3 regions of the Citrobacter sp. GW821-FHT07H02 genome follow, and region 2 is predicted to be linked to each of the others. Evidence: predicted binding sites of a transcription regulator. Region 2 holds the regulator's gene; each other region holds the start of a gene.
What was found. The regulator PurR, encoded in region 2, represses purine synthesis genes. The targets are predictions, from matches to a motif close to CANGCAAACGTTTGCNTG.
Positions count from the first base shown of each region.

Region 1: the regulator PurR is predicted to act here: its motif matches at 2,024-2,041, upstream of pyrD (quinone-dependent dihydroorotate dehydrogenase).
Region 3: the regulator PurR is predicted to act here: its motif matches at 1,721-1,738, upstream of purE (5-(carboxyamino)imidazole ribonucleotide mutase).

Region 1 covers NZ_JBWKPZ010000001.1:622,669-626,863, forward strand. The annotation lists gene ssuD (FMNH2-dependent alkanesulfonate monooxygenase) at 1-342, opposite strand, end outside; gene AC07NP_RS02840 (sulfonate ABC transporter substrate-binding protein) at 339-1,313, opposite strand; gene ssuE (NADPH-dependent FMN reductase) at 1,306-1,881, opposite strand; gene pyrD (quinone-dependent dihydroorotate dehydrogenase) at 2,137-3,147, shown strand; gene zapC (cell division protein ZapC) at 3,314-3,856, shown strand; gene AC07NP_RS02860 (YcbX family protein) at 3,853-4,195, opposite strand, start outside.
Region 2 covers NZ_JBWKPZ010000003.1:48,166-52,360, forward strand. The annotation lists gene sodB (superoxide dismutase [Fe]) at 1-305, shown strand, start outside; gene AC07NP_RS05475 (MFS transporter) at 359-1,525, opposite strand; gene cydH (cytochrome bd-I accessory subunit CydH) at 1,692-1,781, opposite strand; gene purR (HTH-type transcriptional repressor PurR) at 2,078-3,103, shown strand; gene punR (DNA-binding transcriptional activator PunR) at 3,100-4,032, opposite strand; gene punC (purine nucleoside transporter PunC) at 4,146-4,195, shown strand, end outside.
Region 3 covers NZ_JBWKPZ010000001.1:163,570-167,764, reverse strand. The annotation lists gene cysS (cysteine--tRNA ligase) at 1-297, opposite strand, end outside; gene ppiB (peptidylprolyl isomerase B) at 471-965, shown strand; gene lpxH (UDP-2,3-diacylglucosamine diphosphatase) at 968-1,690, shown strand; gene purE (5-(carboxyamino)imidazole ribonucleotide mutase) at 1,809-2,318, shown strand; gene purK (5-(carboxyamino)imidazole ribonucleotide synthase) at 2,315-3,382, shown strand; gene mnmH (tRNA 2-selenouridine(34) synthase MnmH) at 3,481-4,195, shown strand, end outside.

The sequences.
Region 1 (4,195 bases), on a different contig from region 2:
TTGTGGATCGCTGCCGGTGACCAGATTAAAGAGCGCGCGACCGTTGGAGAGCCTGTCGAGCGTCGCGGCCTGGCGCGCGGCGACCGTGGGTGACGTCACGCTGGGGCGCAACGCCACGAGGAACTTAAGCCGTTGCGTTACCGGGATCATTGACGCTGCAACCAGCCACGCATCTTCGCAGGAGCGTCCGGTGGGGATCAGCACGCCGGTAAAGCCCAGGCGGTCTGCGGTTTGTGCGATTTGTTGCAGATAACCGTGAGTGACCGGGCGCGAACCTTCTTCTGTTCCCAGATAGTGCCCGTCACCGTGTGTAGGTAAAAACCAGAACATATTCAAACTCATAATTTTTCTCCTTCCTGCGAAGTGGCGTGCCAGATGCGGTCGCGAATATCGATTTTTTTCGGTACCAGGCGGTTGTCGTAAAACAGATCGGCGGTTTGTTGCTGCAGCGCGGCAACCGTGGCGTCAACCGGCGCGATTGTGGTCGGTGGGCGATGATCCAGATAGCTGGCGATCACCGGCGCGGGCAATCCCATCGTTTTGGCAAGCAGCGCAATACTTTGTTCGCGTTGGCTAAGCGTCAGCGCATCGGCCTGACTGAAGGTGTTGAGCACGCCCTGAATAAAGGCGCCATTTTTTTCAGCATACGGGCGCGCCGCCAGATAGAACGAACCGGTTTGTTTTAAGTCAGAGCCGTCCTTCAGTACGCGCACGCCGCCTTGCAGAAGTGCTGCTGAATAGTAGGGATCCCAGATAGCCCAGGCATCGACGTTACCCTGCTGGAAGGCCGCACGGGCGTCCGCCGGGGTCAGAAAAGTCGGTTGAATATCGGTAAATTTTAACCCGGCCTGCTGCAAAGCCCGGAGCAGCAGGTTATGTGAACTGGAACCTTTCTGGAAAGCGACCTTGCGCCCTTTTAAATCCGCCACGCTTTTAATGGGACTATTTTCAGGTACCAGAATCACTTCTGCCTTCGGTTTAGGCGGTTCGACGCCGACATACACCAGGTCCGCCCCGGCGGCCTGCGCGAAGATCGGTGGTATGTCGCCAGTGCTGCCCAGATCGATACTGCCGACATTCAGCGCTTCAAGCATCTGCGGCCCCGCCGGGAATTCTACCCAGGAGATTTTCGTTTGCGGATAGCGCGTTTCCAGAAGTTGGTGGCTTTTTGCCAGCACCATACTGATGCTGCCTTTCTGATAACCGATACGCAGCGTCTCGGGCGTGGAGGTCGCTGCGTGAGACAGGGCTGAAAGTGACAGTAAACCGGTCAGCGCCAGCCAGGGTGAATGACGTTTGAAGAGATTAAGCATGGGCGATCCCCTGTGATGGGTGAAAATCAGGAACCTGTACATCCCGACGATGCAGCGCCTGCCAGAACGTCTCGAGCGCGGTGTCCAGGCGCAGTTGTAGGTTCGGGGTGAAGTGCGGTTTATGCTGATAATCAATAACCTGAGAGTCATCAGCAAACACGCCATGCAGAATTTCCTGCGCTTTAAGCGCGCTTAATACCGGCTTGAGCGCATAGTCAACGGCCAGTAAATGCGCGACGGTGCCGCCGGTGGCGAGAGGCAACACCACTTTCCCGTCGAGCGCTCGCTCAGGCAGCAGGTCAAGCAACGTTTTTAACGCCCCGGAATAGGCCGCTTTATAAACGGGCGTGGCGACAATCAGCCCATCGGCCTCTTTTAACTGGGCAACCAGGGTTTTCAGCGCGGGGCCGTCGAATCGCGCATATAAAAGATCTTCAGGCGCAAAGTTGTGGAGGTTCCAGTGGCATACCTCGACATCCAGAGCACTGAGTTTTTCACGGGCATATTCCAGTAACGCACTGGAACGTGAGGGAAAACGCGGACTTCCCGCCAGAGTGATGATGCGCATATTCTCAATCTCTCCTTATAACCAATTAGTTGCTTTTTACTAACATTGATAACAATTTGTGCAGTCTGACAGAGAGATTTTGTGAATCGAAATGATTTATCCGGCAGAGAAAATCTGAAAAACGCATAATTGCGCGGGGGAGGAAGAAAACGATTGCGTGGACATCGTCATTTATTGCCGCAGGTCAATTCCCTTTTGGTTCAACATCGCACATAATACGCCCCCGGTTTGCACACCGGGAATCCAGGAGAGTTCATGTACTACCCCTTCGTTCGTAAAGCCCTTTTTCAGCTCGATCCAGAGCGCGCTCATGAATTAACATTTCAACAATTACGCCGTGTCACAGGTACACCGCTGGAAGCGCTTGTGCGCCAGAAAGTGCCAGCAAAGCCTGTTACCTGTATGGGGCTGACTTTTAAGAACCCGCTTGGTCTGGCCGCAGGTCTGGATAAAGATGGGGAGTGCATTGATGCGCTGGGCGCAATGGGGTTTGGCTCGATAGAGATAGGCACCGTGACGCCACGCCCTCAGCCTGGCAACGATAAACCCCGCCTTTTCCGCCTGGTCGATGCGGAAGGGTTGATCAACAGAATGGGCTTCAATAACCACGGTGTCGATAACCTGGTGGAGAACGTTAAAAAATCGCATTTTGACGGCATCCTGGGGATTAATATCGGTAAAAATAAAGATACGCCGGTAGAGCAAGGCAAAGATGACTATCTGATTTGTATGGAAAAAGTCTATGCTTATGCAGGTTATATCGCGATCAATATCTCTTCACCAAATACGCCAGGATTACGCACGCTGCAATACGGCGATGCGCTGGACGATTTATTGACGGCAATTAAAAATAAACAAAACGATCTGCAGGCGATCCATCAAAAATATGTGCCGGTGGCGGTAAAGATCGCGCCGGATCTTTCCGAAGAAGAACTGATCCAGGTTGCTGACAGTTTAGTCCGTCATAATATTGATGGTGTTATTGCCACCAATACAACGTTGGATCGTTCTTTGGTTCAGGGAATGAAAAACTGTGACCAAATGGGTGGTTTGAGTGGACGACCGCTGCAATTAAAAAGTACAGAAATTATTCGACGTCTGTCGCAGGAATTAAACGGGCAGTTACCGATTATTGGTGTCGGTGGTATTGACTCCGTGATAGCGGCGCGTGAAAAAATGGCGGCTGGCGCTTCACTGGTGCAAATTTATTCCGGCTTTATTTTTAAAGGTCCGCCGCTGATTAAAGAAATCGTTACCCATCTCTAACCTTTTCCCTTAATCGGACAACCAGGGCTTTATTTCCAGCCTTGGTTGTTTTATATTCCTTCACTGTTGCTTATTTATACATTTTAGTCTTTTCTTATTAAGGCAATTAACGAAGCGGCAATCAGGACAATGTTGCAACAGGATGTTAAGCCCAGGAGATAAACGAATGCGAATTAAACCTGACGATAACTGGCGCTGGTATTATGATGAAGAGCATGATCGAATGATGCTCGATCTGGCCAATGGCATGTTATTTCGCTCGCGTTTTGCTCGCAAAATGCTCACTCCTGATGCTTTTTCACCCGCCGGTTTTTGCGTAGAAGATGCCGCGCTTTATTTTTCCTTTGAAGAAAAATGCCGCGACCTTGAATTATCGAAAGAACAAAAAGCGGAGCTGGTGCTTAATGCGCTGGTGGCTATTCGCTACCTCAAACCCCAGATGCCAAAAAGCTGGCACTTTGTTGCGCATGGAGAAAACTGGTCACCCGTCTCCGGTGATGCGGCCTGCGTCTACTTAAGCGACACCGAAGAGCAGGTCAATTTACTGGTGGTGGAACCGGGTGAAAATGCTGCGCTTTGTCTGCTTGCTCAGCCTGGCGTGGTGGTCGCGGGACGCACGATGCAGCTGGGTGATGCGATAAAGATCATGAATGACAGACTGAAACCGCAAGCCATTATTGACAGTTTCAGCCTTGAGCAAGCCGTTTAACTTTCCAGTCTGAGCGCCGTTTTCGGTACACAACTACAGCAAAGAATCGTGCCATCCTCGCCTATCGCTGATTTTTTCAGCGGGCTGACTTCGCCCTCCAGCAACCGTACCCGGCAGCAACCGCAAATACCCGCCCGACACGAATAGGGAACCCGAATCCCCTGGTTTTCCAGCTGTTCTAACAACACCTGCTGGTTGTTGCCACGAAAAGTCTGTCCATGCCAGTCGATATTCACCGCAGCATCCGGGTGTTGTTCTGCGGTGACGGTATCGTCAGGTGCCGCGGCACCATATTTTTTTGCGGGCCCCGTAGCCAGTATTTCGACCTCATCACCTGTG
Region 2 (4,195 bases):
TGGCTGACGCTATCGCCGCGTCCTTCGGTAGCTTTGCTGAATTCAAAGCACAGTTCACCGATGCTGCGATTAAAAACTTCGGTTCTGGCTGGACCTGGCTGGTAAAAGGGGCTGATGGCAAACTGGCTATCGTTTCTACGTCCAACGCGGGCACCCCGCTGACCACGGATGCCACCCCGCTGATGACCGTTGATGTGTGGGAACATGCTTACTACATCGACTACCGTAATGCCCGTCCTGGCTACCTGGAGCATTTCTGGGCGCTGGTAAACTGGGAATTCGTTGCGAAGAACTTCGCGGCGTAAATACGACAACGCAGAAGGGTTTCCTTCTGCGTTTTTATTTTCAACTCAATCGTTTAGTTGGCGACATAGGCCGTTTCAGGTTGCCTTCTCGCTGACACAAAGACCAGCAATAACGCCAGCCCTGCCACAATGGCGCCCATCACCGGAACAAAGCTATACCCCAGACCGCCGGAAATCACCGCGCCGCCTGCCGCCGCGCCTAACGCATTGCCAAGGTTAAATGCCCCGATATTCACCGACGAAGACAACCCCGGCGCTTCACTGGCGACACGCATCACGCGCATCTGCAAAGGCGGTACGACGGCAAATGTTGCCGCGCCCCACACCACCATACTGAACGCAGCGCCCAGATCGTTACGCGCCAGGAAAGGAATGGCCAGCATGATGACCATAAGCAGCAGTAAGAAACCTTTCAGCGTACCGTTGACGGAACGATCGGCCAGTTTGCCGCCAAAATAGTTGCCGATCGAAAACCCAACGCCGATCAAAACTAACATCGCGGTGACAAATGCCGGTGTGGCATGGGCAATGTTTTGCAGAACGGGTGAAATATAGGTGTAGAGGGTGAACATTGCCCCCGCGCCCAGCACGGTGGTCAGCAGCGCAGAAAGGACCGGTGGACGCAGCAAGACAGCCAGTTCTTTACGCACGTCCGGCCGTTCCCCTGCGCCACCTTTCGGCAGAGAGAAGAATAAACTGAGCATCGCGATCACCCCAAGTCCAGCGGTCGCTAAAAAGGACATCCGCCAGCCAATGGTTTCCCCAAGCCATGTGGCCGCAGGCACGCCGCCGATGTTTGCAATGGTCAGTCCCATAAACATCGTCGCCACGGCGCTGGCCTGTTTATGCTTCGGCACTACCCTGGCCGCCACGACCGAACCCAATCCGAAAAACGCGCCGTGATTAAGACTGGTCAAAATGCGCGATAGCATCAAGGTGGTGTAATCCGGCGCAATGGCCGACAGGACGTTGCCCAGCGTAAAAATGGCCATCAAAAAAATCAGCGCATTACGACGAGCACGGTGCGATAGCAACAGGGTCATCAACGGCGCGCCCACCATCACACCCACCGCATAGGCGCTGATGAGCATTCCGGCGGCGGGAATGGAGACATTCACGCCATGCGCAATGACGGGCAACAGCCCCATCGGAGAGAATTCCGTGGTCCCAATACCAAATGCGCCAATCGCAAGCGCCAGTAAGGGGTAATTGATTTTCATACGTTGACTCCGCTGCAGCGTGCCGCGAAGCGACACCCGATAAGAGCCAAAAGCATGACATCAATCACAAAAATAATAAAGTTAACAGAATGGCAAAAGACTTTTGCTGATTTAGTAACAATGAAGGGGTAACGAGATGAGGGAGAGCATGCTCCCTCACGGTAAATCAGTGCAGTGCGGCGGTCAGACCACCCGCTACGATCAGGCCCAGAACAATAATAGTGGTTACTAACGAAAACTTCAGATCGGTGCTCATCAAATTTGCTCCTTTTTATTCCCACACAAAAAGTGATATTGCGCATTTTTACACACTTGGATGTAAAAATCTCCCAGGATTTATATTGATAACCACTTTTAACTCTTCCCCTTTTCGTCAAGATCAGACAAAATTCCACGCTTACTTGATTAGCGTACCGGCCATTGACCCCCTCCTGACGTTTCGTGTCGTTTTCCCGGCGTGCCGCAACCCTGATGTTGCGATAAGGGTGTGTAAAGGCAAACGTTTACCTACAGTATTTTCAGGAGTTTGGATATGGTCTGGAGTGAAATGTAATGGCAACAATTAAAGATGTAGCGAAGCGAGCAAACGTTTCCACTACAACCGTATCACATGTAATTAACAAAACGCGTTTTGTCGCAGAAGAGACTCGCAATGCTGTCTGGGCAGCAATCAAAGAATTGCACTACTCCCCGAGTGCCGTCGCCCGCAGCCTGAAGGTGAATCACACCAAATCTATCGGTCTGCTGGCAACCAGCAGTGAAGCCGCCTATTTCGCTGAAATTATTGAAGCCGTTGAGAAAAACTGCTTCCAGAAAGGCTACACCCTGATCCTTGGCAATGCCTGGAATAATCTTGAAAAACAACGGGCCTACCTTTCCATGATGGCGCAAAAGCGTGTGGATGGTCTGCTGGTTATGTGTTCGGAATATCCAGAGTCTCTGCTCTCCATGCTTGAAGAGTATCGCCATATTCCAATGGTGGTTATGGATTGGGGCGAAGCGAAGGCTGACTTTACCGATACGGTCATTGATAACGCGTTCGAAGGCGGTTATATGGCCGGTCGTTATCTGGTGGAACGCGGTCATCGTGAGATAGGCGTCATTCCTGGCCCGATGGAGCGTAACACGGGGGCTGGCCGCCTGGCGGGCTTTATGAAGGCGATGGACGAAGCGCTGATAAAAGTCCCGGAAAACTGGATTGTACAGGGCGATTTTGAACCTGAGTCTGGTTATCGTGCAATGCAGCAAATCCTCTCTCAGACCCATCGCCCTACTGCGGTATTCTGCGGTGGCGACATCATGGCAATGGGGGCGCTCTGCGCTGCTGACGAAATGGGTTTGCGCGTACCGCAGGATATTTCGGTGATCGGTTATGACAATGTGCGTAACGCGCGCTATTTCACACCCGCACTGACCACTATTCACCAACCGAAAGACTCACTGGGTGAAACGGCCTTTAATATGTTGTTAGACCGTATCGTCAACAAGCGTGAAGAGTCGCAGTCTATTGAAGTCCACCCGCGACTGATCGAACGTCGTTCGGTTGCGGATGGTCCGTTCCGCGACTATCGTCGTTAAGCTTCCCCGGCGGGAACCTCTTCAGGTTCTCGCAACCACTCTTTATTCAGCGTTTCACTGTCGCCTAAATACTCTAGCAGCCAGGCTAATGCGGGCGACGTGTCATTTTGCTGCCAGGTCAGGCAGCATGCTGCATCCGGGAATGGATTCTCCAGGGTCAACGCGACCCATTTGCCACTGTCGACCCACGGTTTTGCAAAATGCGTAGGCACCATCCCGACACATAACCCGGCGGAAAGACAGGTTGCTGACGATTCCCAATCCGGTACGATCACGCGCTTTTGGTTGTCCAGCAGCCAGGTGATACGTTTAGGCAGTGTCCGTGACGTGTCTTCACGGACCAGCGACGGCCAGTTGCGCAACGTATCATCACTCAAGGGTCCGGGCATCGCCGCCAGGGGATGATGACTTGCCACCACGCAGCTCCAGCTCAACATTCCCATATCGCGAAAGGTATAGCGCCCGCCGACGGGGATCGCCTGCGTCGCCCCAATGGCCAGTTCCACGCGTCCGTCGGAAAGCGCATCCCAGACGCCGTTAAACACCTCCTGAGAAACGATCAGCTCGACGTCATCAAAGTGGCGATAGAAGTCGACAATCATCTGCCGGGTGCGTTCTGGTCGCACAATATTATCTACCGCGATAGGCAGTTGCCCTCGCCAGCCATTCGCAATCTGTTGGCACTGCTGGCGGGTGATCTGCATTTTTTTGATAACAGAGCGGCCTTCTTTTAAAAACCAGGCGCCGGCGGGCGTCAATTCCACATCCCGGTGGCGTCGTTCAAACAGGGGAACCGCCAGCCACTCTTCCAGTTGACGTACGGTGTAGCTGACGGCCGAGGGCACGCGATGCAGTTCCTGGGCGGCGGAACTGAAGCTACCATTGCGCGCGACAGCATCAACAACTTCAAGGGAATATTCTGACCACATATTCTGCCTACAAAAAATTTGAATTCAGTAGACAAATATTAGCGTTTCACAACAGGAATTTCACTCCCTACACTCTGCGGCAATGTCTTACTGATAAAAAAAGAGAATGTATTATGCAACCGGGAAAAGGGTTTTTAGTCTGGCTGGCGGGTCTCAGCGTACT
Region 3 (4,195 bases), on a different contig from region 2:
ATCGTTGTGCATCTCGGCAATCATGCGATCGACCAGCGCCACAAAGTTTTCGCCGTTTTCGTTGGCGCGTTTGATGATTTTGTCATCGATATCGGTAATGTTACGCACGTATTTCAGTTTGTAGCCGAGGAAACGCAGGTAGCGCGCCACCACATCGAAGGCAACAAATGTACGTCCGTGACCAATATGACAGAGATCGTAAACGGTAATACCACACACGTACATGCCGACTTCCCCGGCATGAATAGGCTTAAATTCCTCTTTCTGGCGCGTCAGTGTATTAAAGATTTTTAACATCGAAGATTCCGTATAGACGTGTGTGGATAATAAAGTCTGTATAATACCCATAATTCAGACTGGAATCAGCACACATTGCAAGATGATCCCGTCTTACGGTTATGCTATAACACCCCACTATCTGTGACCCAGCGTTGGGTCGAAGCACCACTATATCGGAACAGGATGCAAAAATGGTTACTTTCCACACTAATCACGGCGATATCGTAATCAAAACCTTTGATGACAAAGCGCCTGAAACAGTTAAAAACTTCCTGGACTACTGCCGCGAAGGTTTTTACAACAACACCATTTTCCACCGTGTCATTAACGGTTTTATGATTCAGGGCGGCGGTTTTGAACCGGGCATGAAGCAAAAAGACACCAAAGAGGCGATCAAAAACGAAGCCAACAACGGTCTGAAAAACACCCGTGGTACGCTGGCAATGGCGCGTACTCAGGCTCCGCACTCCGCAACTGCCCAGTTCTTTATTAACGTTGTCGACAACGACTTCCTGAACTTCTCTGCTGAAAGCATGCAGGGCTGGGGCTACTGCGTATTTGCTGAAGTCGTTGAAGGCATGGACGTTGTAGACAAAATTAAAGCGGTGTCCACCGGTCGCAGCGGCATGCATCAGGACGTACCAAAAGAAGACGTCATCGTCGAAAACGTGACCGTCAGCGAGTAATCGTGGCGACACTGTTTATTGCAGATCTTCACCTCTGCACAGAAGAACCGGCGATCACCGCCGGTTTTCTGCGTTTTTTAGCCGGTGAAGCGCGTCAGGCAGACGCACTGTACATTTTGGGCGATCTTTTCGAAGCCTGGATAGGCGACGACGATCCCAATCCCCTGCACCACGAAATAGCCGCGGCGATTAAAGCGGTGGTCGATTCCGGCGTGCCCTGTTTTTTCATTCACGGTAACCGCGACTTTCTGCTCGGAAAACGTTTTGCCCGTGAAAGCGGCATGACCCTGCTACCGCAGGAAAAGGTGCCTGACCTGTATGGCCGACGCGTGTTGATCATGCATGGCGATACCTTGTGTACCGACGATGTCGGTTACCAGGCGTTTCGCGCCAAAGTGCACAAACCCTGGCTGCAAACGCTGTTTCTTGCCCTGCCGCTGTTTATTCGTAGCCGCATTGCCGCCAAAATGCGGGCTGGCAGCAAATCCGCCAACAGCAGTAAATCACTGGAAATTATGGATGTTAATCAGCAGGCCGTGGTGGCTGAGATGGAAAAACATCAGGTTCAGTGGTTGGTTCACGGTCATACCCATCGCCCGGCGGTGCATGAACTCACTATTAACGGAAAACCTGCTTTTCGTGTCGTTTTAGGTGCCTGGCACCACGAAGGCTCGATGGTAAAAGTCACGCCAGACAACGTTGAACTGATCGCCTTCCCGTTTTAAATTCTCACAGCTATTCGCCGCAACTTTAACCGCGCAACCGTTTTCCTTGCCGGATTATCATGCTATTCTCTGTGGCCTCAAAAGCAGTGTGTCCCGCACCACAGGAGTTTTCAGACGCATGTCTTCCCGCAATAATCCGGCGCGTGTCGCCATCGTGATGGGGTCCAAAAGCGACTGGGCTACCATGCAGTTTGCCGCCGAAATCTTTGAAATCCTGAACGTTCCACACCACGTTGAAGTTATTTCCGCTCACCGCACCCCCGACAAATTGTTCAGCTTCGCCGAAAGCGCCGAAGAGAACGGTTATCAGGTGATTATTGCCGGTGCTGGCGGTGCCGCACATTTGCCGGGCATGATTGCGGCGAAGACGCTGGTGCCCGTGCTGGGCGTTCCGGTACAGAGCGCGGCGCTGAGCGGCGTTGACAGCCTCTACTCTATTGTTCAGATGCCACGCGGTATTCCGGTCGGTACACTGGCGATTGGCAAAGCGGGCGCGGCGAACGCAGCACTGCTGGCAGCACAAATTCTGGCGACCCATGACAGCGCGCTGCATCAGCGCTTGAATGACTGGCGTAAAGCGCAAACGGATGAGGTGCTGGAGAATCCAGATCCGCGGGGTGCGGCATGAAGCAGGTCTGCGTGCTGGGTAACGGACAGTTAGGGCGGATGCTGCGCCAGGCCGGTGAACCGTTAGGGATAGCCGTCTGGCCAGTGGGACTGGACGCCGAACCTGCCGCTGTTCCTTTTCAGCAAAGCGTAATTACCGCAGAAATTGAGCGCTGGCCAGAAACCGCGTTGACCCGCGAACTGGCGCGCCACCCGGCCTTTGTCAACCGCGATGTATTCCCAATTATCGCTGACCGACTCACGCAAAAGCAGCTTTTTGACAAACTCTCCCTTGCCACCGCACCGTGGCAACTGCTGGCCGGGAGCGACGAATGGCCGCACATTTTCGAACGCTTAGGCGAACTGGCGATTGTCAAACGCCGCGTCGGGGGTTATGACGGTCGCGGGCAGTGGCGCTTGCGCAATGATGAAACTGACCAACTCCCGAATGACTGCTACGGCGAGTGTATTGTCGAGCAGGGGATCAACTTCTCCGGGGAAGTGTCATTAGTTGGCGCACGCGGTCACGACGGCAGCACCGTATTTTATCCGCTGACGCACAACCTGCATCAGGACGGAATTCTGCGCACCAGCGTGGCGTTTCCGCAGGCTAACACCCGATTGCAGGAACAGGCGGAAGCCATGCTTTCCGCCATCATGCAGGAGTTGGGTTACGTTGGCGTGATGGCGATGGAGTGCTTTATCACCTCAGAAGGGCTGTTGATCAACGAACTGGCCCCGCGCGTGCATAACAGCGGGCACTGGACGCAAAACGGCGCCAGCATCAGTCAGTTTGAGCTGCACCTGCGCGCCATCACGGGACTGCCATTACCGACGCCGGTGGTGAACAGCCCATCGGTGATGGTGAATTTGATTGGCAGTCCTTTGAATTATGACTGGCTGAAACTGCCGTTAGTGCATCTGCACTGGTACGACAAAGAGGTTCGCCCGGGGCGTAAGGTGGGTCACCTGAACCTGACCGACAGCGACACCGCGCGCCTTAACGCCACGCTGGAGGCACTGGCGCCATTACTGCCGCCAGACTACGCCAGCGGCATCATTTGGGCGCAAAGTAAGCTCATATAACCCAGAAAAATGCCGGGAAATAGAACTTATCCTTTCCCGGCCCCTCTCTCAGCGCGTAAAATCCTGCCCATTGCTGTTTTGTTTTATCAGGATCTCCCATGAACGATGGAACGGATTATCGCGCGATCCTCACCGCCGACACGCCTTTAATCGATGTACGCGCCCCAGGCGAATTCACCCAGGGCGCCATGCCCGCAGCCATTAACCTGCCCTTGATGAATGATGAAGAGCGCGCCGCCGTCGGCACCTGCTACAAGCGCCAGGGACCAGAGGCCGCACTCAAGCTTGGTCATCAACTGGTTTCCGGCGAACTTCGCCAACAGCGGCTGGATGGCTGGCGAGAAGCGTGTCAACAACGGCCCACCGGCTATCTTTGCTGCGCGCGCGGCGGCCAACGCTCGCACATTGTTCAGCAATGGCTGCGTGAGTCAGGTATTGACTACCCGCTGATCAAGGGCGGCTATAAAGCGTTACGCCAGTCTGCCATCCGCCTCACCGAAGAACTGGTGCAAAAGCCCATCGTCTTAATTGGCGGCTGTACCGGCAGCGGCAAGACGCAACTGGTACAACAGCAGCCCAACGGTATCGATCTCGAAGGGCTGGCGCACCATCGCGGCTCCTCATTTGGCCGTACGCTGTTGCCGCAACTCAGTCAGGCCAGTTTTGAAAACCTGCTGGCAAGTGAGTTGCTCAAGGTCGATGCGCGCCAGACGCCGCGTTTATGGGTGCTGGAGGACGAAGGCCGGATGATTGGCTCGAACCATCTGCCGGAATGCTTGCGCGAGCGTATGGCACAGGCGGTCATTGCGGTGG